DNA from 2 places in the Pseudoalteromonas sp. APC 3355 genome. Region 2 is predicted to be linked to the other one. Evidence: predicted binding sites of a transcription regulator. Region 2 holds the regulator's gene; the other holds the start of a gene.
What was found. The regulator FliA, encoded in region 2, starts transcription of late flagellar genes. The targets are predictions, from matches to a motif close to CTAAAGNTNNNNNNNNNNNNGCCGATA.
Positions count from the first base shown of each region.

Region 1 (7,013 bases), on a different contig from region 2:
TGGGCGGCAATAGACATACCTAAGGCAGCTGAAATAGAGGTGCTTGAATGGCCTACGCTAAACGTATCGTATTGGCTTTCATCGCGATAAGGAAAAGGGTGCAAACCGTCTTTTTGGCGAATAGTGTGCATTTGGTCGCGACGACCTGTAAGGATTTTATGTGGATAAGCTTGGTGACCCACATCCCAAACTAGGCGATCGTCTGGAGTGTTATAAACATAATGTAGCGCAACGGTTAGTTCAACCGTCCCTAAACCAGACGCTAGATGACCGCTACTTTGCGATACTGAGTTGAGTAAATAATCGCGCAGCTCATTGCTAAATGCAGGGAGTTTGTCTTGCGCTAAGTCACGCAATTGGGCTGGCTCGTCAACCAAATTAAGTAATGGATACTTGCTACTATCAAGTGTCATGGTTTTATATATATCCTTCGCTAACATTAATTCATTCAAAGCTTTTACGAATAATTAATGTTGAGTAATAATGTCAGTGCTAATTGCAATACGTATGAGCAAAAATTAGTGGTCACGCTCAATTAGGTAATTTGCTAGCGACGCAAGAAGTGTTGTGTCAGCATCTATATTTGCCAACGCTTCATGGGCTTGTTGTATTAAATTTTGCGCCTTTTCTTTAGCGCCTAGCATACCTAATAACGCCGGATATGTCGCTTTATTCGCGGCAATATCGGAGCCTTGTGGTTTACCTAAAGTAACCGTATCGCCTTCAACATCTAAAATGTCGTCGTGTACTTGAAACGCCAGCCCTATAGCATACCCAAAAATGCTTAAATTTTCTAAGGTTTGTTGATCTGCCTTTTCACTGCACAGTGCACCAAGTGTAATTGCACAATTAATTAAAGCTCCGGTTTTTAGCTTATGTATTCGCTCAAGCTCTTGTACGGTAATTACTTTATCTGTTGCTGCTATGTCAAGACCTTGTCCGCCTACCATGCCCTCAAGGCCTGATGCGTGGGCAAGCGTAGCAATCATTTTTACTTGTGTTTGCGACGAGCATGTAAATTTGTGATTCGCAATAAGCTCAAAGGCGAGTGTTTGTAGGGCATCACCGGCTAAAATTGCATTTGCCTCGCCAAATTCTATATGGCAAGTAGGGCGGCCACGGCGTAAGTCGTCATCGTCCATAGCAGGCAAATCATCATGAACTAGCGAATAGCTATGGATACACTCAATTGCAGCAGCAAGTACATGTAAGTCTTGCTGGTTTGCACCGAGCATTTTACCTGTGGCATAAACTAAAAATGGACGTAATCTTTTACCGCCATTAAATAATCCATACTGGGTGGCGTTCTTTACCGTTTCTTCAGTATCGAGAGGCTGTTTAAAATGCTGCTGTAAGGTCGCTACTACATCTTTTTGAGCACGTTCGATATAATTATTTATGCTCACAGCTATTCCATATCATTATCAAAATTCGTAAGAACTGACTTTTCGCCATTCCCCATCAAAATTGATACTTTTTGTTCTGCTTGCTGTAATTTACCTGATGAAGCACTTGCTAATGCAATTCCACGCTCAAATTGCTTTAACGATTGCTCAAGCGATAAGTCACCTTGTTCCATGTCACTAACGATTGTAGATAATTCTTCTAGTGCTTGTTCGAAACTTAAGTTTTCAGGTTTTTTAGTCGCCATCTTTATTTCAGCTTACATAATAAATTTAGGGGTCAATTTTAGGGGGAATGCTAAACTAGGTCAAAGGATGATATTGGTTTTTTACCTTTATAACGTTAAATTATATTTCAAGTGTATTAATAAAGCCTTAATAGCGGTCTGTTAGTTTAATAAATCAATTGATAATTAGGTAGCCCTTATAACTTGATCTAAAATAGTGCTAAAGGCTGCTTTTTATGTTTATTTATAAAAATGGCTTAAGCAATTCAATATGTTGCCGATAAGCAGTTAATAATAAAAGTTTATGATAAGGCCATTAAGCATGAAACTTCTGGAGGAAATGTGGATTTAGCAACCATAATCGGGATCCTAGGCGCAATTGGCTTAATTGTCATGTCTATGTTTATGAGTAGTAGCGGTGAAATGGCTATGTTTGCCGATGCTCCTTCTAGTGTAATTGTATTTGGTGGTTCACTTTTCATTGTTTTATCAAATTTCACCATGTCGCAGTTTTTGGGTATAGGTAAAGTTGTTGCTAAAGCGTTTATGTTTAAAATAGAAACGCCAGAAGAACTTATTGAAAAAGCAGTAGAACTTGCTGATTCAGCTCGTAAAGGGGGGTTTTTAGCACTCGAAGAAGCTGAAATCCCAAATCCATTTATGCGCAAAGGCGTCGACATGCTTGTTGATGGCCATGACGCAGATGTTGTTCGCGCCACACTTCAAAAAGATATCTCTTTAACCACTACTCGACATGAAATGGGCGCAGGCTTATTTAAGTCATTAGCCGATATTGCACCAGCAATGGGAATGATTGGTACTCTAATTGGCTTAGTTGCAATGTTATCTAACATGGATGACCCAAAAGCAATTGGCCCGGCAATGGCGGTAGCGCTTTTAACAACTTTATATGGTGCGTTTTTAGCCAATGTTGTGGCAATTCCTATTCAGGTAAAACTTGAACTGCGTAAAGACGAAGAGGCTATGAATCAGCGTTTAATTTTAGATGCTATTTTAGGTATACAAGATGGCCAAAATCCAAAAGTAATCGAAGGTATTTTGAAAAATTACTTAGCTGAATCTAAACGCAAAGTAGATACCGAGGAGTAATTATGTCTGATCAAGAGTGCAAATGCCCACCACCAGGCCTACCAGCATGGATGGGAACATTTGCCGATTTAATGTCACTGTTAATGTGCTTTTTTGTACTCTTGCTTGCGTTTTCAGAAATGGATGTACTTAAGTTTAAACAAATTGCGGGCTCTATGAAGTTTGCTTTTGGTGTGCAGAATAAAATTGAAGTAAAAGATATCCCTAAAGGTACCTCTGTTATTGCTATGGAGTTTACCCCAGGCAAACCAGAACCCACTCCAATAGAAACTATTCAACAACAAACAGTAGAAATGACTCAACAAATGTTAGAGTTTCAGGCTGGAGATGAAAGCTCAGCTGGCGGCAGGCAAGAACAGCGCGGGGACAAACGTGGTGGCGAATCTCGTAGTACTTCTCAAGAGCAATCGTCAGAGCAAGCAACTTCAGCGGCCGATCAGGAACAAACTAACGAGCTCGTTAAAAAAATCGCGCAGCAGCTTGAAAAGCAAATAATAGATGGTGCAATTGAGCTTGAATCTTTAGGGCAGCAAATAATTATTCGTATTAGAGAGAATGGTTCATTTCCTTCGGGTAGTGCATTTTTACAACCTAAGTTTAAACCCATAATTCAAGATATTGGTGTACTGTTAAAAGATGTACCCGGTGAAATAACTGTATCTGGCCATACCGACGATTTTCAGGTATCGAATGAGTTATATATTAACAACTGGGACTTATCGTCAAAGCGTGCTGTAGCAGTAGCAAGCGAGCTGCAAACGGTGCAAGGGTTTGATAAAAACCGCATGATGGTAGTGGGTCGGGCTGATACCCGTCCACTTGTTCCAAACGATTCAAATGAAGATCGCCGCAGGAATCGCCGAGTAGAAATATCTATATTACAAGGTAAAGCAAAAGAGTCAGCGCCTATTGATGTACGTTAAGCTATTGCTTGGTATTATATCTCACTACTTTTTGTTTTAATTTAGGGTACTTAATTGCCTAAGCATCTTGGCAATTTCATCATTTTAGCTTACAGTACATTTCCTTAACATATGTAATGGAATGCCCGTGAATAAAAAATATAAGTATAGCGATATGCCTGGAAATGGTACTGGCGGAGATGACGATAAGACGAAAGAATAACAATGCCTTTATGGGTTGATAAGGTAATTACATTTCTTGAACTTAGCTGGGTTTTATTTTTAATCCCAGCTATTGTTGTTTTCTATTTGCGTAAAGATTTTTTAGCATTACGATTTGTATGTGTCACAGGTGTATTTTTCTTATTTGGTGCACTTATATACGATTCTTTAAAAGAGTTTGATAAAGATATTTATATATATAGATATCTTGTCTGGGCGTTTAATGACATAGCTTGGATGGCTTTAATTGCCTATCTTGGGATAAAAGATAAAGTTTATTTATGGCAATGTGTGTTAGGTCAGTTGGTTGTTATAATGGCACCAATTTTACAACTTTTTCGCGTTGTTGATCGCCACCTTTGGGATTTATCCTATAGCACGCTAATGTATAAAACGCTTTTACCTTTAATTAATACGCTCACCGTAGTGGTGTGTTATCTTCCGCTAATTTATATTGTAATTAAAAATAATAAGACAGTAACTGGTAATAATCATAAAAAAGCCCCTCCTTTAAAATAGCTGTGCTAAACTACTGTTTATATAAACAGTGCTGAGCAAGCTATGAAACTCTACATTGCAGAAAAACCTTCACTTGGACGCGCTATTGCTGATGCGTTACCAAAACCACATAAAAAACACGATGGCTATATAGAAGTCGCCAACGGAGATTGTGTCTCGTGGTGTATAGGGCATTTACTAGAACAAGCAGAGCCCGATGATTATGATGAGCGCTTTAAAAAGTGGCAGTTTGATCACTTGCCTATAATACCTGAGCAGTGGAAGTTAAAAGCCAAAACCAAAACTCGCAAACAGCTCACTGTTTTAAAAAAATTAATTAAACAAGCCTCGCAACTTATTCACGCTGGCGATCCAGACCGTGAAGGCCAGCTTCTGGTCGACCAAGTAATAGAAGAAGCTAAAATAAGTCAGGCTAAAAAGCAAAGTACGCAACGTTTACTCATTAGTGATTTAAACTTGTCGGCGGTAAAGAAATCATTGGGCACAATGCGTTCTAATCGAGATTTTATTCCGCTAAGTGTATCTGCTTTAGCGCGCTCTCGTGCTGATTGGCTATTTGGTATGAATTTAACACGTGCATACACACTAGCTGGGCAAAAAGCAGGGTTTGGTAATGTGCTTTCGGTAGGGCGAGTACAAACCCCTATTTTAGGTCTTGTTGTTAATAGAGATAACGAAATAGCGAACTTTGTATCTAAGCCTTTTTACGATGTATTGGCGCATTTGCTTACTCCAGATAATCAACCATTCATAGCTAAGTGGGTTCCAAGCAAAGCATGTGAGCCACATCAAGATGAAGAAGGGCGAATACTTAACAAAGCTCTTGCAGAAAATGTTGCTTCACGCATTACAAAGCAAAGTGCTGAGCTTACTTCACTCGACCAAAAACAAAAAAAGCAAAGTGCTCCATTACCTTATAATTTATCTGCTCTGCAAATAGATGCCGCTAAAGCATTTGGTATGCCAGCTCAAAAAGTATTGGATATTTGCCAAATACTTTACGAACGTCATAAACTAATTACTTACCCACGCTCAGATAATCGTTATTTACCCAAAGATCACCATCAAGAAGCATCTGCTATTTTAAAGGCAATAAGTGCAAATGGGGGGCAAAGCAGTGAATTAGTAAACGGGGCTGATGTAAAAAAGCGTAGTAAATGTTTTAACGATTCAAAAGTAGCTGCCCATCATGCCATTGTGCCTACGGCTAAGCAGTTAAAGTCAGCGAGTTTGAGCGGTGACGAAGCAAAGGTATATCAATTAATAAGCCGTCATTACTTAATTCAGTTTTATCCCGACTATATATATAACGAAACTAAAGCTGAGGTAATTATTGCTGGTGGGCTTTTTAAGGCAAATGCAAAGCAAGATGTAAGCTTGGGTTTTAAGGTGTTAATGGGTAAATCTGAATTAAAAGATGAAGCCTCGCTACCTCCTTTAACAAAAGGTATGCCTCTTTTTTGCGATAAAGGCGAAGTAGTCGAAAAGCATACATCACCCCCTGCTTATTTTACCGATGCCACATTATTGGCTGCGATGACGGGCATTAGCCGTTATGTTAAAGATCCACAAATTAAAAAGGTATTAAAAGACACTGATGGTTTAGGTACGGAGGCAACACGTGCGGGAATAATTGAGTTGCTATTTAAGCGGCGTTTTTTAAAACGTGAAGGTAAGTCAATTAGAGCGACCGAAACGGGACTTGCTCTTATTAGCGTATTACCACAAGGTTTAGCGAGTCCTGATTTAACCGCAAAGTGGGAGTCGAGCTTAGGTGATATTGCACAGCAGGCAATGAGTTATCAGCAATTTTTACAGCCTTTACTTGCTGACCTAAATGGGTTTGTTCAATTAGCAGCAAACTGCGATAGCAATGCATTTGCGAAGTTACCAAAAACCTCACCTAAAAAACGTTTTGCTAAACGAGGTGGAAAAGCGACCTTTAAAAAGTCGAGTTATAAAAAAAGCTCTGTTGCTAGTTAGCAACAGAGCTATTTTATTAAACGGTATTACTCAACCTGAACTCTGTTTGAGATAGATTTATTATCCAGAATTCAGGTTACTTATTAAATAAAGCAACAGCAGCGTTACTCATTGCTTTTATTCCAGTAGGAATAGCAACTTTATAATCTGGTGCAAATTTACTAGAGTGTAGAGAAGGGAGTACCTCACCTGTTTTTATTGAATCTGCATATTGTGCTTGGTTTACGCCTCCTAGCCAAAAGAGGGTGATAGGGATATTTTCATCGGTGCGCCCGTATAGGCCAAAATCTTCACCCGCCATTACAGCTTGTGTTTCAAGTACATTAGTATCGCCAATTGCGCTGGCAATAGAATTTCTAACAATGTCTGTTTGTGCAGGGTTATTATAAGTAGATGGAATAGATTCATCTTCATGTACATATATTACAGGGTAGTTAGATTCATTTAAGCCAGCACTTTGTGCAATACCTGCGGTGATTCGTTTTATTGCTGCTATTTGAGCGCTTCTTACATCGGGGTTATAGCTTCTAAGAGTGAGTTGTAGTTTTACTTCATCCGAAATCACATTATGTTTTGAACCACCATGAATAGACCCCACTGTAATAACAGAAGGCTCAAGCGGTGAAAGCTCTCGGCTTGTGATTGTT
Region 1 covers NZ_JASDDB010000012.1:128,662-135,674, forward strand. The annotation lists gene dxs (1-deoxy-D-xylulose-5-phosphate synthase) at 1-413, opposite strand, end outside; gene ispA ((2E,6E)-farnesyl diphosphate synthase) at 519-1,406, opposite strand; gene QMA08_RS16365 (exodeoxyribonuclease VII small subunit) at 1,409-1,651, opposite strand; gene pomA (flagellar motor protein PomA) at 1,973-2,740, shown strand; gene QMA08_RS16375 (flagellar motor protein MotB) at 2,743-3,663, shown strand; gene QMA08_RS16380 (hypothetical protein) at 3,868-4,383, shown strand; gene QMA08_RS16385 (DNA topoisomerase III) at 4,426-6,366, shown strand; gene QMA08_RS16390 (amidohydrolase) at 6,443-7,013, opposite strand, start outside.
Region 1: pomA (flagellar motor protein PomA) is a predicted target of FliA. The motif match lies at 1,887-1,913, and genes of this name have one in related genera.

Region 2 (7,013 bases):
GTTTGCAGAGCAACAGGACCACCTGTAGAAGTACCAATAGCTAAAAGTTGATATTGTTTTCCACTTGCTCGCATTGAGGCAACATTTGAACTTGTCGATGCAACAGGCGCAGCTCTTTGAAAGCTTCTATCAGGCTGCTTGATTTGAGTTGTTGATGTGCTTGTTCTTTGCGAAAGTGAACTTGTTGGTTTCGTTGAAATGACTGGTTTAGCTGGTGTTGCCGCTCTAAATGTTCGCGGTAAACGTCTTCGTCCTATATCTTTTACTTTACTTTGCAAAAGCTTAATTGCATCTTCATTATTGCGCGCAATATCTTCAAATTTTTTCGGTAAAAAATCCATTGCGCCAGCATCTAACGCATCAAACGTTGCTGTTGCACCATCACGTGTAAGTGATGAAAACATTAAGATAGGAGTTGGGTTACTCGCCATTATCTCTTTAACTGCGCTAATACCATCAAGTACAGGCATTTCGACATCCATGGTGATCATGTCAGGACGCAATTGAGCTGCTTTCTCAACAGCCTCTCTGCCATTAACAGCAAAGCCTATAACTTGTATATCGCTATCTTGCTCAAGGATTTCGCTTACTCTACGGCGAAAAAAGCTTGAATCATCAACAACTAAAACTTTAACGGCCATTTAGCTCTCTTATTAAATTTATGCGTAGGTATATATTAAATATATACCTACTTTATTATTAGCCTGCGTAATGTTTTAACATGTTTGGAACGTCTAAAATCAGTGCAATGCCGCCATCTGAAGTTATTGTAGCGCCTGCCATACCTGGCGTTCCTTGAAGTAACGCATCAAGCGGCTTAATCACTACTTCTTCTTGGCCAATTAATGAGTCAACAACAAAACCAATTTGTTGCGTACCAATTTGTACAATAACGACGTGACCTTTAGATTTTCGCTGAGAACGATCTGAGTCTTTTACTAACCAATGCTCAAGGTAAAATAACGGTATCGCCTTTTTACGCACAATAATTGTTAATTGCCCATCAACTACATTCGTCTTCGTTAAATCTAAATTGAATATCTCACTAACACCAGCCAGTGGTAACGCAAATGTTTGTGCGCCAACAACGACCATTAATGTCGGTAATATAGCCAAGGTAAGTGGTACTTTTATTTCTAAAATAGTACCGACACCAAGTTCAGACTGAATGCTTACTGAGCCATTAAGTTGCGTGATCTTAGTTTTAACTACGTCCATTCCTACACCACGGCCTGAAATATCAGATATTTCTTCTTTTGTAGAAAAGCCAGGTGCAAAAATCAGGTTATATGCTTCGGTGTCAGAAAGTCGACTCGCTTGGTCATGATCGAGTACGCCTTTACTAATTGCAATTTTTTTCAGTTTTTCAGCATCCATACCTGCACCATCATCTTTGATGGTTAGCAAAATATGGTCGCCCTCTTGAGACGCTGATAAAGTAACATTACCTGTTCTAGGCTTACCTGCAGCTTCACGGACAGCGGGCATTTCAATACCATGGTCAACTGAGTTTCTAACTAAATGCACAAGCGGATCGGCAAGTGCTTCAACTAAGTTTTTATCTAGATCCGTTTCTTCACCAATAAGCTTTAAATCAATATCTTTATTTAAGCTACGTGCTAAGTCGCGTACAACGCGAGGGAAGCGACCAAATACTTTCTTAATTGGTTGCATTCGCGTTTGCATAACCGCACCTTGAATATCCGCAGTCACCACATCTAAGTTAGAGATTGCTTTACCCATCGCTTCACTGTCTGAGTTAGTCGCTAAACTAACCAAACGATTTCGTACAAGAACTAACTCACCAACCATATTCATAATTTGATCGAGTCGTTTTGTATCTACGCGAACAGTGGTCTCTGCTGCTGGTGGCGCTGATTTTTTTGGAGCTGCTGCTGGTGGTACTTTAGCTACTGGCTTCTCTGGCGCTTTTTCAACTGGTTTTGGAGTAGGAGCTTTAGCTGGCTCAGCTTTTTTTACTGGTTCACTCACTTGTTTAGCTGGCGGTGAAACAGGTTCAGGTTGTTTTGCAGCTGGCGCACTTTCTATCGATTTAGGAGCAGTGCCTTTACCATGAAGTTCATCAAGAAGCGCTTCAAATTCGTCATCACTAATTTCATCATCTGATGAATTAACTGTATTTACAGCTGGTATAGCAGATTCTACAGGTGTTTTATTGGCATCATTTTGTTCAGGTTTGCTCGTAACTTCACCAAAACTGCCAACACCATGTAACTCGTCTAATAAGCTGTCAAATTCATCATCAGTAATATCACCACTAAAATCACTACTACTTGCTACTGGTTTTTCAACTGCAGGACCTTGTCCTTTACCGTGCAGCTCATCAAGTAAGCTTTCAAATTCGTCTTCAGTGATTTCATCTATTTCAGCATCGCTAACCGAAGGCGCTCCGCTAAATAGTTCATCAAATGCAAACGGATCTTCATCATCAGCTACCGGTGTATCCACCACTTCATTATGAGGTTGTTCAACCTCTGTTTGTGAAGAGGCTTCAGTGGCTTCGGCTTCTGTTGGAGGTAGACCTAAGATATGAAGAGTATGAAGTAATTCAGGATCTGCAGGTTCAGGCTTGTCTCTGTTTTGGATAGTCGCAAACATCTCATTAATGGTGTCTAGTGCTTGTAAAATAACATCCATTAACTCTGAGTTGACTGTTCGCACGCCTTGACGTAGTAAATCAAATACGTTTTCAGCACCGTGACAAGCATCAACAAGTTCTGTCATAGCTAAAAAGCCTGCACCACCTTTTACAGTGTGAAAACCTCTAAATATAGCGTTTAGTAACTCGGTATCTTCTGGATTATTTTCCAGCTCAACTAACTGTTCAGATAAAAGCTCTAGGATTTCTCCAGCCTCTACAAGAAAGTCTTGTAAAATATCTTCATCGACTTCAAACATGCAGTTACTCTCCTCTTAGAAGCCCAAACTTGATAAAAGATCATCAACTTCATCTTGATCAGATACAACATCATTACGCGATTCTTTATCAATAATAGGGCCTTCAGGACCTGCTAAAGTTTGTGTGGCAACTGGTTCTTTTATTTTTTGTTGTTCTACTTTATTCGCGGTGCTGTTACTGTCGTCTTGTTCAGCAAACGCAGTTAAAAGATGCAGTAAACTTTCTTCTACTTCCCTAACAAGTTCAATAACACGGCGAATAACTTGACCTGTTAAGTCTTGATAGTCTTGAGCCATTAATACATTTGTCATTAAGTTTTGAAGCTCATCAGTCTTATGATGAGAGTTGTTCATAAACTTATCGATGCTATGGCAAAGTTGCTTAAACTCACCAAGCTCAATCTCGCGGCTCATTAAACGATCCCATGTCGGTTTGATATGAGATATTTCGTCCGCTAACTGTTGGGCTATAGGAAGACTCGCCTCCACTGCATCCATTGTTTTATTAGCCGCATTTTCTGTCATTTCTATAACATAATTAAGCCGCTTTTTAGCATCTGGAATCGCATCTGTCGTTATATCAGTTAAGCGAGTATCAAGCTCAAAACTTTTAAGGGCTTCGTGCAGTTGACGAGTCAACTTTCCAACTTCAGCAAATAATTCAGACTGCTCTTTAGATGCAGCCTCTAAAATCAACTGATTTGCTTTGTCTTGCTCATCATTTTCTAAAAAAACAACGAGCTGACGAGCTTGTTCTAACGTTATTTGAGGCGCAGCTGGTGCTGGCATAAGCCTCTCCCCCATCATTAGCCTAAGCGTTCAAATACTTTTTCTAATTTAGTTTTTAATGTTCCAGCCGTAAATGGCTTAACAATATAACCATTAACACCAGCTTGCGCTGCAGCTATTATTTGTTCTTTTTTAGCCTCTGCCGTTACCATTAATACAGGGATATGTTTTAACTTATCGTCTGCACGTATTGCTCTTAAAAGATCAATACCCTGCATTCCAGGCATATTCCAATCCGTAACTACAAAATCAAACACTTGATTTTGCAACATAGGCAAAGCTGTAGACCCATCATCAGCTTCTTGAACGTTAGTGAAACCTAAGTCACGTAACAGGTTTTTTATAATGCGTCTCATTGTTGAAAAATCATCAACTACAAGAATTTTCATGTTTTTATCCAAAACATCCCCCAGTGAGGTATTAACCTTTGTTTACTTACTACTAATTTATCCAGTCATTGATTTTAGCTTTAAGCTTAATCATCGCCTGACCATGTATCTGACTTACACGCGATTCACTTACATCGAGTATATGTCCTATTTCTTTTAAATTCATTTCATCGTTGTAGTACAAAGAAAGCACCATTGCATCACGCTCTGGTAATGACTTAATTGCACTTAGCAAAGACTCATTAAACCTATCATTTTTAACATTATTAAAAGGTTTATCTTGTGCTAAATCTTGGCCTACAGGAGTAATAACATCCTCATCTACACCAAGGTCTTCAATGCCTAATATTTTACTCGTATTCGCATCATTTAAAATATGATGGTACTCATTGAGCGAAATTTCAAGTTTTTCAGCAACTTCTATGTCCGTTGGTTCGCGGTTCAGACTACTTTCGAGCTCAGTAATTGCTTCTGCAACTTGCCTGTTTTTACGGTGAACTGAACGAGGAGCCCAATCACCACGGCGCATTTCATCAAGCATAGCACCGCGAATACGAATACCTGCAAAAGTTTCAAAGCTTGCGCCTTTTGTTGCATCAAAGTTTTTCGAAGCTTCTATTAAGCCTATCATTCCTGATTGAATTAAATCATCAAGTTGAACGCTAGGTGGTAATCGAGCAATTAGATGACATGCCACTTTTTTAACAAGTGATGCATGCTTCTCAACAATCACATTTAAATTTTGTGTTGATTGATATCCCATAGCTCTATTCACCAGTGTTGTCATAATTAACCGTTTACTAGTTTCTCAATGAAAAACTCTAAATGCCCAGATGGTTGGTTGGGTATTGGCCATTTAACTGCTTTTGTTGCCAGCGTTTTAAACGCAAGAGCGGCTGGCGAATTTGGAAAGAGCTCTACTATTACTTTTTGACGACGTGTTGCTTTGCGCATATTTTCATCATAAGGAACCGTTGCTACTAGCTCCATTGATACATCTAAAAAGCGGTCGGTAACTTTAGATAGCTTTGCAAACAATTCAGTGCCTTCACGCATACTGCGCACCATATTGGCAACAATTTTAAATTTATAAACGCCGTGCTCACGACTTAATACTTTAATAAGTGCGTAAGCGTCGGTGATTGATGTCGGCTCATCGCATACAACAACCATTACATCTTGCGCTGCACGCGAGAAGCTCAGTACCATGTCTGAAATACCAGCAGCTGTATCTACAATTAAAATATCAAATTCGGTATTCAATTCGCTAAACGCACGAATTAGCCCAGCATGCTCAGATGGTGATAATTCAACCATACTTTGCGAACCCGATGTAGCGGGTACAATTTTAATTCCTGCAGGGCCTTCAACTAAAATTTCATCAAGCTCACATTCACCAGACAAGACATGTGACAAGTTACGCTCTACACGTAAACCAAGCATCACATCACAGTTTGCTAAACCCAAGTCAGCATCCAGCACTAATACTCGATTACCTTGCTGCCCAAGTGCAATAGCTGTATTTAGAGAAACATTTGTTTTCCCTACTCCACCTTTACCACCGGTTACAGCGATAACTTTTACGCCGTTGTTATTGTTTTGACTCATTTTGCGCAGGCCGCTTGCTTGATCTAATACTGTGTTAATCATACATCCCTACTGTGCTTGGCGCCACTGATTGGTGCCTTGAATGTTGTTCTTTTGTTCTTTTTAAATATAATTGCTCAGCCTTTTTAACTAGTTTCTCAGCATTTGCAACACGAATATCCTCTGGTACTCGTTGACCATTAGTAAGATACCCTATTGGAAGGCGATTTTGAATCGCAATACTAATAATCTCACCCAAACTTAATGATTCGTCTAACTTAGTGAAAATACAGCCACTTAACTGTACTTTTTTAAAGTGACGTACAGTTTCTTGCAATACATTAATTTGTGCTGTCGCGCTAAGTACTAAGTAGCTGCGAATATCTACACGTTGGTTACGCATTAACGTGTTTAATTGCTCAGTTAAACGTAAATCTCGCTGGCTCATACCTGCTGTGTCAATTAATACTAGACGTTTATTTCGTAAATGATATAAAACTTCAGCTAATTCATTAGCATCTTTAACTTGCTTAACACCACAACCAATAATACGACCATATGTTGCAAGTTGTTCATAAGCACCAATTCTGTATGTATCAGTGGTTATTAACGCCACTTTATCGGCACCATATTTTTGTGCGCCTAGAGCTGCAAGCTTAGCAACAGTCGTTGTTTTACCCACACCTGTTGGACCCACTAACGCATATACACCACCTTGGCGAAGTATTTCATTATTGGTTGTTTGCATTTGATCTTCGACCATAGTTAACAATGCTTTCCAACCTTGCTTACGAGACACATCATCAGGTACAAAACATGCCATTTGCTGTGCTACTTCTTTATCGATACCCATACCGACTAAACGGTCAACCATACAAGCGCGTGTTGGATCGCGACGCGCCATATCTTGCTGCATCAAGCCTGATACTTGGTGCTCAAGTAATTGACGAATTGCGTTCATTTCTTCACGCATTGTTGTCATTTCTTCGCTTTCATTATTAGGTGCTTGTTGGCGAGTGGTTACGGGGCTATCTAAATCATCAAAGTCGCGGTCTAAATCATCAAAACCTAAGCTATCCGCTTGAGTTTGTGGACGAACTGGCGCAGCAGCTTCAGGAGCAAACATATTTTTAGTACGCTGCCCCATATCTGGTTCTTGATAGTTATCAGTAGTATCAATACCCGATTGTGAAAACATTGATGCAAGCTCAGGAGAACGAGGACGCGGTGATTGACGCTCTAATAATGCTTGTAGGCTGTCAGCAACTTTTGCTTGAGGCTCAGGCTTGGCACGCTGTGGCTCTGGTTTTACAAAATTATGCATGCTTT
Region 2 covers NZ_JASDDB010000002.1:433,124-440,136, reverse strand. The annotation lists gene QMA08_RS05195 (chemotaxis response regulator protein-glutamate methylesterase) at 1-641, opposite strand, end outside; gene QMA08_RS05190 (chemotaxis protein CheA) at 700-2,919, opposite strand; gene QMA08_RS05185 (protein phosphatase CheZ) at 2,935-3,708, opposite strand; gene cheY (chemotaxis response regulator CheY) at 3,726-4,109, opposite strand; gene QMA08_RS05175 (RNA polymerase sigma factor FliA) at 4,150-4,860, opposite strand; gene QMA08_RS05170 (MinD/ParA family protein) at 4,887-5,747, opposite strand; gene flhF (flagellar biosynthesis protein FlhF) at 5,740-7,013, opposite strand, start outside.